One region of the Kitasatospora sp. NPDC041917 genome, then DNA from elsewhere that is predicted to be linked to it. Evidence: predicted binding sites of a transcription regulator. Region 1 holds the regulator's gene; the other holds the start of a gene.
The links. The regulator HspR, encoded in region 1, represses chaperone genes until heat shock. The targets are predictions, from matches to a motif close to TTGAGNNNNNNNNNCTCAA.

Region 1 (5,469 bases):
GCTGCACCTGGACGAGAAGCTCACCCGCGCCCAGTTCCAGCAGCTGACCGCGGACCTGCTGGAGCGCTGCAAGGTCCCGTTCCACAACGTCATCAAGGACGCCGGCATCTCGCTCTCCGAGATCGACCACGTCGTCCTCGTCGGCGGCTCGACCCGCATGCCGGCCGTCGCCGAGCTCGTCAAGGAGCTGACCGGCGGCCAGGACGCCAACAAGGGCGTCAACCCGGACGAGGTCGTCGCCATCGGCGCCGCGCTCCAGGCCGGTGTCCTCAAGGGCGAGGTCAAGGACGTCCTGCTGCTCGACGTCACCCCGCTGTCCCTCGGCATCGAGACCAAGGGCGGCATCATGACCAAGCTGATCGAGCGCAACACCACGATCCCGACCAAGCGCTCCGAGATCTTCACCACGGCCGAGGACAACCAGCCGTCCGTGCAGATCCAGGTCTACCAGGGCGAGCGCGAGATCGCCGCGTACAACAAGAAGCTCGGCATGTTCGAGCTGACCGGCCTGCCGCCGGCGCCGCGCGGCCTGCCGCAGATCGAGGTCACCTTCGACATCGACGCCAACGGCATCATGCACGTCGGCGCCAAGGACCTCGGCACCGGCAAGGAGCAGAAGATGACCGTCACCGGCGGCTCCTCGCTGCCGAAGGACGAGGTCGACCGCATGCGCCGCGAGGCCGAGCAGTACGCCGAGGACGACCACAAGCGCCGCGAGGCCGTGGAGACCCGCAACTCCGCCGAGCAGCTCGTCTACTCGACCGAGAAGTTCATCGCCGACAACGCCGACAAGCTGCCGGGCGACGTCAAGACCGAGGTCGAGACCGCCATCGGCGAGCTCAAGGAGGCCCTGAAGGGCGAGGACATCGCGAAGATCCGCGAGGCCTCGGAGAAGGTCTCCACCACCGCGCAGAAGCTCGGCCAGGCGCTGTACGCCAACGCCGACGCCGCTGCCGGTGCCGCCCCCTCCGGTGACTCCGCCCAGGCCAAGGACGACGACGTCGTCGACGCCGAGATCGTGGACGACGAGAAGCCCAAGGGCGGTGCGGCATGACGGACAAGCCGCAGGGCGGTAAGCCCGGCGACGACTCCGCCGCCGAAGAGGCCGTGATCAAGGCTGCCGAGGAGGCCGCCGCGGCCGGCACCGGGGAATCCGGGTCGGACGACCTCGCCACCGCCAAGCGCGAGCTCGCCGAGCGCACCGGTGACCTCCAGCGCCTCCAGGCCGAGTACCAGAACTACCGCAAGCGCGTCGAGCGCGACCGGCTGACCGTCCGCGAGATCGCCGTCTCCAACATCCTGGAGTCGCTGATCCCGGTCCTGGACGACATCGGCCGCGCCCGCGAGCACGGCGAGGTCACGGGCGGCTTCAAGTCCGTCGCCGAGTCGCTGGAGACGGTCGTCGCCAAGCTGGGCCTGCAGCAGTTCGGCAAGGAGGGCGAGCCCTTCGACCCGACCATGCACGAGGCGCTGATGCACAGCTACTCCTCGGACGTCACCGAGGACACCTGCGTGCAGATCCTCCAGCCCGGCTACCGCATCGGCGAGCGGATCATCCGCCCGGCGATGGTGGCCGTCGCGGAGCCCCAGCCCGGCAGCCAGGCGTCCTCCCCGGACGCCGAGCCGAAGTCCGCCGACGCGGACAAGTCCGACGGTGGCTCGGACAGCTGACAACCTGTGACAGCTGACAACCAGTGCGCTGCGGAGTCGTACGCCGGCCAGTACGGCGGCCGGCTCCGCAGCGCTCTGTCAGCAGCCGTTTGCTCACCGGCTGTTGACAGCACAGTGACGATGGACATCGGGAGGTGGCGGAAGCCATGAGTGGCAAGGACTTTGTCGAGAAGGACTACTACAAGGTCCTCGGCGTGCCCAAGGACGCCACCGCCACCGAGATCAAGAAGACCTACCGCAAGCTCGCGCGCGAGTTCCACCCCGACGCCAACAAGGGTGACTCCAAGGCCGAGGAGCGGTTCAAGGACATCTCCGAGGCGTACGACGTCCTCTCCGACGAGAAGCGCCGCAAGGAGTACGACGAGGCCCGCAGCCTCTTCGCCAACGGCGGCTTCCGGGCCGGCGGCGGCCCCGGCGGCAACGGCAGCTACAGCTTCGACTTCGGCGACCTCTTCAGCGGCAGCCAGGGCGGCGCCGGCCAGGCCGGCGGCGGCCTCGGCGACGTGTTCGGCGGCCTCTTCAACCGCGGCGGCACCCGGCAGGCCCAGCCCCGGCGCGGCGCCGACGTCGAGACCGAGGTGACGCTCTCCTTCGAGGAGGCGGTGGACGGCGCGACCGTCCCGCTGCGGATGACCAGCCAGGCCCCCTGCCGAGGGTGCAACGGCACCGGCGCCAAGTCCGGCACCACCCCGCGGGTCTGTCCGACCTGCGTCGGCGCGGGCACCGTCAGCCGCGGCCAGGGCGCCTTCGCCCTCTCCGAGCCGTGCAAGGACTGCCGCGGCCGGGGCATGATCGTCGACGACCCGTGCCCCGACTGCCACGGCAGCGGCCGGGCCAGCTCGGCCCGCACCATGCAGGTCCGGATCCCGGCCGGCGTCCAGGCCGACCAGCGCATCCGGCTCAAGGGCAAGGGCGCCCAGGGCGAGCGCGGCGGGCAGCCCGGCGACCTCTACGTGACCGTGCACGTCGACCCCCACCCGGTCTTCGGCCGCAAGGGCGACAACCTCACCGTCACCGTCCCGGTGGCCTTCCCCGAAGCCGCGCTCGGCGCCACCATCGAGGTGCCCACGCTGAACGGCCCGACCGTGAAGCTCAAGCTGCCCCCGGGCAGCGCCAACGGCCTCACCATGCGCGCCCGCGGCAAGGGCGCCACCCGCAAGGACGGCACCCGCGGCGACCTCCTCGTCACCGTCGAGGTCGTGGTGCCCCAGCACGTCACCGGCGACGCGCTGAACGCCCTTGAGCAGTACCGCGAGGCCACCGCCTCCGACGATCCGCGCGCCGCCCTGTTCCGGGCGGCGAAGGGAGCGTGACGACCAGATGTCCCCGATGTCCCCGATGAACCCGATCGACCCCGACACCCCGATCGGCCCCGGCCTCGGCGGGGGCCTGCCCGGTGCCGGCCCCCGCCGCACCCGCCGCGCCGCCGCGGCCCCGCCGACGTACGTCCTCACCGAGGACACTCCGGTGTACGTCATCTCCGTGGCCGCCGAACTGTCCGGTCTGCACCCGCAGACCCTGCGTCAGTACGACCGCCTCGGCCTGGTCTGCCCCGACCGCACCGCCGGCCGCGGCCGCCGCTACTCCGCGCGCGACATCCAGCAGCTGCGCGAGGTCCAGCGGCTCTCCCAGGACGAGGGCATCAACCTGGCGGGCATCAAGCGGATCATCGAGCTGGAGAACCAGGTCACCGCCCTGCGGTCCCGGGTCGCGGAACTGGTCGACTCCCTGGAGGGCGCCGCCACCGCCCTCCAGCAGCGCGAGGCCGCCGTCCACGCGTCCTACCGGCGCGACCTCGTCCCGTACCAGCCCCCCACCCCGCAGTCCAGCGCCCTCGTCGTCTGGCGCCCCAAGCGCTGACCGAAGCACCCACCGGCCGCCGGCCCCTCCTCTCGGGGGGTGCCGGCGGCTGCCGTGCGGTGAGAGAGTGCGGTCGTATTCCCTCTCCGGGGGACTCACCAGATCTGGCATGCTAAAACTCGTTCAGCACCAGCGCTGATGGGACGCAGGTAGCACGGTAACGGCAAGGAGTCGCGAATGAGTGGACGAGAGCAACCCCTTGCCGCCAGCTTGACCATCCTCTCGCCAGAAGCACGAGAGCTATATCTCGCCGTCATCCGAGGAGACGGCAAACTGCCGTTGGACTCCGATGTCGACCAGGATGATCCCGCGCGGGACGAGCTGGTGAGGATCGGCCTTCTCATACCCGACAGTGATGATCCGAATGTTTTCGTGGCCGCCGACCCCGCGCAGCTCTCGACAAGCCTCAGCCATTCGTGGCAACGTCAGGCACTGGAACTCCTGTCACGCGCCGTATCGCTCCCCTCCGAACTGCAGGATCTGGCCCGGGAATTCCACACCCCGAAGCGGTCCGGAGGATCCATAGAGCATGTACGGGGGAAGGCGCTCATTCGGCAGCGGCTGGAGCAGTTCAGGGGTTCCGGGTTCGAGGAGGCCCTGGCGCTCCAACCTGGCGGCCCCCGGCAGCCGGATCTTCTCGCCGGAATGATCGCATACGATCTTGAGACGCTCCGCAGTGGGACGAAGATGCGGACGATCTACCACGCCAGTACCCGATACCACCAGCCGACCAGGGATTACGTCGCCACACTCGCCCAAGCCGGCGGCCAGTACCGCACTCTTGACGAGCCCTATACGCGGCTCATAGTGATGGACCGGCGCGTGGCGGTGATCCCGATCGACGATGACATGAGCCTCGCGGCCTTCATCTACGACCCGGCCGTCGTCGACTATCTTGCCAATGAGGTCTTCGAGCAGTACTGGAGCCGGGCCCTGGAATTCGAGGGCGACCGCACAGTGCCGCAGCAGGTCGTGTCACGCCTGCGTCAGACGATCATTGACCAGATGCTCGAAGGAACCAATCACCGAGTTATCGCGCGACGCCTTGGAATTAGCGAGCGGACACTGGCCAGACATATAGCCGAAATGCGAGACGACTACAAGGTCGACTCGCTATTCCAACTCGGATATGTCCTCGGCCGAAAGGCGCAGGAGACTTCCGACTGACTCGCCCAGCCGGCTTCAGGCGGGTCCGTTAATACTCTGGCACGCGGCCGTGCAGTTACCCGGCCGTGCAGTTACCGGCCGTGCTCACTGCCAGGAGATGTCGTCTGCGACGCTCACGGCGGCATTGACGGCAATCGCGTCGTGCGAGTCGGCAGCGCTCACGAGAGAGCCGGCACCGAGCACGGCGGCGACGGCAACCAATGAAAGCACAACCACGCGGACAAATTGGTGCATATCAGTCACGCCCTCACTTTTCTGGAGAATCGCCACTAGAAGCGTCAAGCAGGATAACGGTCCACATGGTGCCACGCCAGGGGGAGGCTGTCACCTGCTTCCGCATGCGGGGGTGTGCGTCATCTCTCTGCCAGTCATCCAGATGACACAGGCCAACCCTGGACGCGACACGGAGATGCGATGGACGATCAGTTCGCCCTCAATGGTCTCGGCAGGGCGCCACACCTTGCCAATGTACCGTCAAATACTAAACCGTTCAGCAGCGGCATCAGTCCACCGAGCAGACCACATCCAACGCATCGCCGACACTCACTCCCCCGGTCGGCCTTTCCCCGGAGTCGACATGACCGAGCCCTACCTGCGTCACCACGACAGCCAGGCCCCTGAGGGTCGGCGTGCACGTGTGTTCCTGGCCGCCCCGCTGATGCGACTGACCGGGCCGGCCGACAGCGTGGTGACCCTCGCCAGCCGGACGCGGCTGACGACGCTCCGCACCACCCTCCTGCGCAGCGGTGCCGCCGTGTACAGCGCGCACCA
Region 2 (5,469 bases), on a different contig from region 1:
TGGAGAGGTCGAGCAGGTGGGTGACCAGCCGGCCGAGCCGCTCGGTCTGCTCCAGCGCCGCTCCCAGGGTGGCCGGATTGGGCTGGACGACGCCGTCCACCACGTTCTCCAGGACGGCGCGCAGCGCGGCGATCGGCGTGCGCAGTTCGTGCGACACGTTGGCGACCAGCTCCCGGCGGTGCCGGTCGGCGGCCTGGAGGTCGGCGGCCATGGCGTTGAACGCGGCCGCCAGCTCGCCGATCTCGTCGCGCGAGCCCGCCTCGACCCGGCGGGTGTAGTCCCCGGAGGCCATCGCGCGGGCGGCGGCCGTCATCTCGCGCAGGGGGGCGGTGAGCCCGTGCGCGAGGAACTGCATGAAGAGCAGCGAGGCGATCATGGAGAAGACCATGATGATCCGGATCTGGGTCTCGGACCGGATCGCCACGACCACCATCCCGGTGGCCAGGAACACGGAGACGATCACGAGCAGGGTGAGTTTGCCCTTGATCGAGCGGACCGGATCGAGCGGCCGGATGTCGGCCCAGACCCGGCGGGCGGCGCGGGCGGCCAGGTTCTGCTGCCGCGTGCCGTCGGATTCCCCGTTGCGTTGCTGTGGAAAGGTCATTGTCCCCTGTGGTCCCCGCGTCGTCCCCCCGCGTGGTGGCACGGCGTCGTCCGGACACGGGCCCCCCGGTGGCCCGTCGCCCGATCGATGCCGTCAGGAGAGCGGGGCCTCCAGGGCGTAGCCGACTCCGTGGACGGTGCGGATCCAGCTGGCGCCGATCTTCCGGCGCAGCGCCTTGACGTGGCTGTCCACCGTGCGGGTGCCGGACGCGTCGGTCCAGTCCCAGACCTCGGCCAGCAGCTGCTCGCGGGTGAGCACGGCGCGCGGCTGGGCGGCCAGGCAGGCGAGCAGGTCGAACTCGGTCGGCGTCAGGTGGACGTCGCCCGAGGCCAGCCGGACCCGGCGCTGCACGTGGTCGATCTCCAGCTCGCCGAACCGCAGGCTGCCCAGTGCGGGCGTGCGGGCGGCCTGCTGGGCGCGCTCGACGCGGCGCAGCAGGACGTTGACGCGGGCGGCCAGTTCGCGCATCGAGAACGGCTTGGTCATGTAGTCGTCCGCGCCCACGCCGAGGCCGACCAGCAGGTCCGTCTCGTCGTCGCGGGCGGTCAGCATGAGCACCGGCACCGGGCGCTGGGCCTGGATCCGGCGGCACACCTCCAGCCCGTCGAAGCCGGGCAGCATGATGTCGAGGACCACCAGGTCCGGCTGCCAGGTGTGGAACCCGTCGACCGCGCCGGGGCCGTCGTGGGCCACGGCGACCTTGAAGCCCTCGGCGCCCAGCCGGGCGGCGATCGACTCGGCGATCGTGGGCTCGTCCTCCACCACCAGGACTCTGCGCTGGCTGCTCACAGTGCCACCGGTGTTGTGGTTGTCCTGCTGAATTTCTGTCACGGTCACGCCACCGCCCCCAGGGCTGCGGGCCGGCCACCTGTGGGGATGGCGGGGCTCCGCTCGTAGTCTTGTTCCGTCGTGGACTGTGCCGGGTCCGCCGTCCCGTCGCGCGATCGGGAGCCGAGGACGGATGGTCGGCCGCCCACTTCTCCCGCGCACTTCGCAGCGTACGGACAGCGGATGCTTCCCGGCAGGTGGACCGGACGTTTCCGGCCCGTGGGCCGGCTGTCGGGCCGCCCTCGGACCCACTGCACGAGTGGGCACGGGCCGATACCTTACCCGGCGAATTTTCACTGCGTAACGGTACGTATGCAGTTCAGTTGACGCCAAGTCGCCGGTCAGAGGCCCTGCTGCCGCGTTGCGGGGGAGAAGGTCTGGACCAATGTCGGGAATCCCGCCGTCCGCTACGGCGGTGTTCTTCACGGGCTTTTCCCAGGTGCCTCTCAGAACCTCGACGTACCGTGGCCACGACAACACCCGACCGGGCGGAACCCGCGGCGCGCGCCGGTACGTTGGGCCCGGGCGGGGAGCCGGTGGCTGCGGCGTGGAGCGGAGGCGGCATGGCGGGACTCGGACGGAGTGCCGACGGGTGCGGAGGCGCGGGAGCGCCCTACGGAATGCTCCGCCTCGGGCTGCGCACCGGCGTCCTCCAGTGGCTGCTGGAGCGGGTGCCGACACCCCGGAGCACGCCCTTCACGCTCGGGTACCTCGCCGTCGTGGGCGCCACCACGACCTTCGCCGGGCTCGCCGACCCGGAACTCGTCCAGCGGCTGCAGGAGGCCTCCAGCTCGGACGGGCACAACCTGCTCCAGCATCCTTTGCGTGCTCTTGTGCTGAGCGGATTCTGGGTGGCCGGCGAGGTGTGGATGCCCTACCTGTGGGGATTCGCCCTCACCCTCGCCCCGCTGGAGCGCAGGGTCGGTCCGGCCCGGGCGGCGGCGGTGTTCGCGGTCGGGCACGTCGCGGCCACGCTGCTCTCCCAGGGAGTGGTGATCACCGCGGTGGAGACCGGGCGGATGGCGCCCGAGGCGATGGACCACCTGGACATCGGGGTCAGCTACGGCGTGCTCGCCTGCCTGGGCGCGGTGGCCGGGCTGCTCTCCTGGCGCGGGCGGCTGCTCGCGCTGGGCGGCGCGGGGCTGATGATCGCCCAGCAGATCGCCACCGACAAGGACGTGATCACGGGGGTGGGGCACCCGGCCGCGGTGCTCACCGGGGTCGCGCTGTGGCGCTGGCTGCGCCGGGTCGAGCGGCGCCCGCCCCGGCCGCGTCCGGCCGTCGCGGCGGCCGCCGGCGGTGCGCCCGCGCGGGTGTGGACGGCGCGTTGACGCCGCCGGCCGGCCGGGGCCGTCCGGGCCCCGGGGGCCTCGTGCCGGGATTCCCCGAGGTGCGCCCACCCCTCTCTTGACGGAGTCGGGCGCGGGCTTCCCGGCCCGATGCGTGTTCGCTCACGGCGAACAGAGGGCCGGGAACATCCGGCGGCCGCCAAGCCTTAGTCAGGTCGACTCAAGTTCACTGACTGGGGAGAGATCATGGCATCGACGTCCACACCGCTCACCCTGCCCGTGCTGCCGCTCGACGACGAGGTCGTCCTGCCGGGCATGGTCGTGCCGCTGGACCTGAAGGACGCCGAGGTGCGCGCCGCGGTCGAGGCCGCCCGGGCCGCCGCCACCGGCACCGCCAAGCCGCAGGTCCTGCTGGTCCCGCGGGTGGACGGCTCGTACGCGGCGGCCGGCACCCTGGCCACCGTGGAGCAGGTCGGCCGGCTGGCGGACGGCGATCCGGCGGCGCTGGTGCGCGCCGTGCGCCGGGTCCGGATCGGCGCCGGCACCACCGGCCCCGGCGCCGCCCTCTGGGTGGAGACCACGCCGTTCCGGGAGTCCTCGGTGGGCACTCCGGTGGCCGGCCGGGCCGCCGAGCTGGTCAAGGAGTACAAGGCGCTGTCCACCCAGTGGCTGCGCAAGCGCGGCGCCTGGCAGATCGTCGACCGGGTGGCGCAGATCGAGGGCGTCGGCGAGCTCGCCGACAACATCGGCTACGCGCCCTTCGCCACCGCCGAGCAGAAGCTCAAGGTGCTGCTGGAGGCCGACCAGGTCGCCCGACTGGAGTACGCGCTCACCCTGCTGCGCGACCACCTCGCCGAGGAGGAGGTCAACGACACCATCCGCAAGGACGTCGAGGAGGGCGTGGCCAAGCAGCAGAAGGAGTTCCTGCTCCGCCGCCAGCTGGAGGCCGTCCGCAAGGAACTGGCCGAGCTGAACGGCGAGGCGGCCGACGAGGAGGGCGACTACCGCGCCCGGGTCGAGGCCGCCGACCTGCCCGAGAAGGTCCGCGAGGCCGCGCTCAAGGAGGTCGACAAGCTGGAGCGCTCCTCCGACCAGTCGCCCGAGGGCTCCTGGATCCGGACCTGGCTGGACACCGTCCTGGAACTGCCCTGGAGCGAGCGCACCGAGGACGAGTACGACATCGCCGGCGCCCGCGCGGTGCTGGACGCCGACCACACGGGCCTCGACGACGTGAAGGACCGCATCGTCGAGTACCTGGCCGTCCGCAAGCGCCGGGCCGACCAGGGGCTCGGGCCGGTCGGCGGCCCGCGGGACGGGCAGCGCGGAGCGCTTCCCACGAGCGGTACCGGTGGGCGACGGGCGGGCGGCGCGGTGCTGGCCCTGGTCGGCCCGCCCGGCGTCGGCAAGACCTCGCTCGGCGAGTCGGTGGCCCGCGCCATGGGCCGCAAGTTCGTCCGGGTCGCGCTCGGCGGCGTCCGGGACGAGGCGGAGATCCGCGGCCACCGGCGCACCTACGTCGGCGCGCTGCCCGGCCGGCTGGTGCGGGCGATCAAGGAGGCCGGCTCGATGAACCCGGTCGTCCTGCTCGACGAGATCGACAAGGTCGGCTCCGATTACCGGGGCGACCCGGCCGCCGCCCTGCTGGAGGTGCTGGACCCGGCGCAGAACCACACCTTCCGGGACCACTACCTGGAGGTCGAGCTCGACCTCTCCGACGTCGTCTTCCTCGCCACCGCCAACGTGCTGGAGGCCATCCCCGAGCCGCTGCTCGACCGGATGGAGCTGGTCCGGCTGGACGGCTACACCGAGGACGAGAAGGTCGCCATCGCCCGCGACCACCTGCTCCCGCGCCAGCTGGAGAAGGCGGGTCTCGGCGGCGGGCAGGTCACCGTGGACGAATCGGCGCTGCGCAGCCTCGCCGGGGAGTACACCCGGGAGGCGGGCGTGCGCACCCTGGAGCGCTCGATCGCCCGGGTGCTGCGCAGGATCGCCGCGCAGGCCGAACTGGGCGAGCGCGAGCTGCCCGCCCAGGTCGGCCCGCAGGACCTGCGCGCCCTGATCGGCCGGCCGCACCACGTGCCGGAGTCCGCCCAGGAGCCGGCCGAGCGCCGCACCGCCGTCCCCGGCGTGGCCACCGGCCTCGCGGTGACCGGCGCCGGCGGCGACGTCCTCTACATCGAGGCCTCGCTGGCCGACGCCGAGACCGGCGGCACCGGGCTGACCCTCACCGGACAGCTGGGCGACGTGATGAAGGAGTCCGCGCACATCGCGCTCTCCTACCTGCGCTCGCGCGGCGCCGAGCTGGAGCTGCCGGTCACCTCGCTGCGGGACCGCGGCGTGCACCTGCACATCCCGGCCGGGGCCGTCCCCAAGGACGGGCCGAGCGCCGGCATCACCATGACCACGGCGCTGGCCTCGCTGCTCTCGGGCCGCAGGGTGCGCACCGACGTGGCGATGACCGGCGAGGTGTCGCTGACCGGGCGGGTGCTGCCGATCGGCGGGGTGAAGCAGAAGCTGCTCGCCGCCGACCGGGCCGGGGTCACCACGGTGATCATCCCCAGGCGCAACGAGGCCGACCTGGACGACGTCCCGGCCGAGGTGCTGGAGCGGCTCACCGTCCACCCGGTGGCGGACGTGCGGGAGGTGCTGGAGCTGGCGCTGGAGCCGGCCGGGGCCACGGTGCTGGTGGCCGCCTGACCGCCGGCCCGGGCCGCCCGCACCGGCGGCCCGGGCCACGCGCCGGCGCTC

Region 2: the regulator HspR is predicted to act here: its motif matches at 2,927-2,945, upstream of lon (endopeptidase La).

What each region holds. Positions count from the first base shown of each region.
Region 1 covers NZ_JBVJBI010000004.1:103,603-109,071, reverse strand. Annotated here, with positions in the region: gene dnaK (molecular chaperone DnaK) at 1-1,054, shown strand, start outside; gene grpE (nucleotide exchange factor GrpE) at 1,051-1,671, shown strand; gene dnaJ (molecular chaperone DnaJ) at 1,818-2,984, shown strand; gene ACZ6EM_RS06210 (heat shock protein transcriptional repressor HspR) at 3,001-3,531, shown strand; gene ACZ6EM_RS06205 (hypothetical protein) at 3,709-4,698, shown strand; gene ACZ6EM_RS06200 (hypothetical protein) at 4,783-4,968, opposite strand; gene ACZ6EM_RS06195 (TIR domain-containing protein) at 5,276-5,469, shown strand, end outside.
Region 2 covers NZ_JBVJBI010000007.1:123,054-128,522, forward strand. Annotated here, with positions in the region: gene ACZ6EM_RS10975 (sensor histidine kinase) at 1-604, opposite strand, end outside; gene ACZ6EM_RS10980 (response regulator transcription factor) at 698-1,435, opposite strand; gene ACZ6EM_RS10985 (rhomboid-like protein) at 2,053-2,763, shown strand; gene lon (endopeptidase La) at 2,968-5,418, shown strand.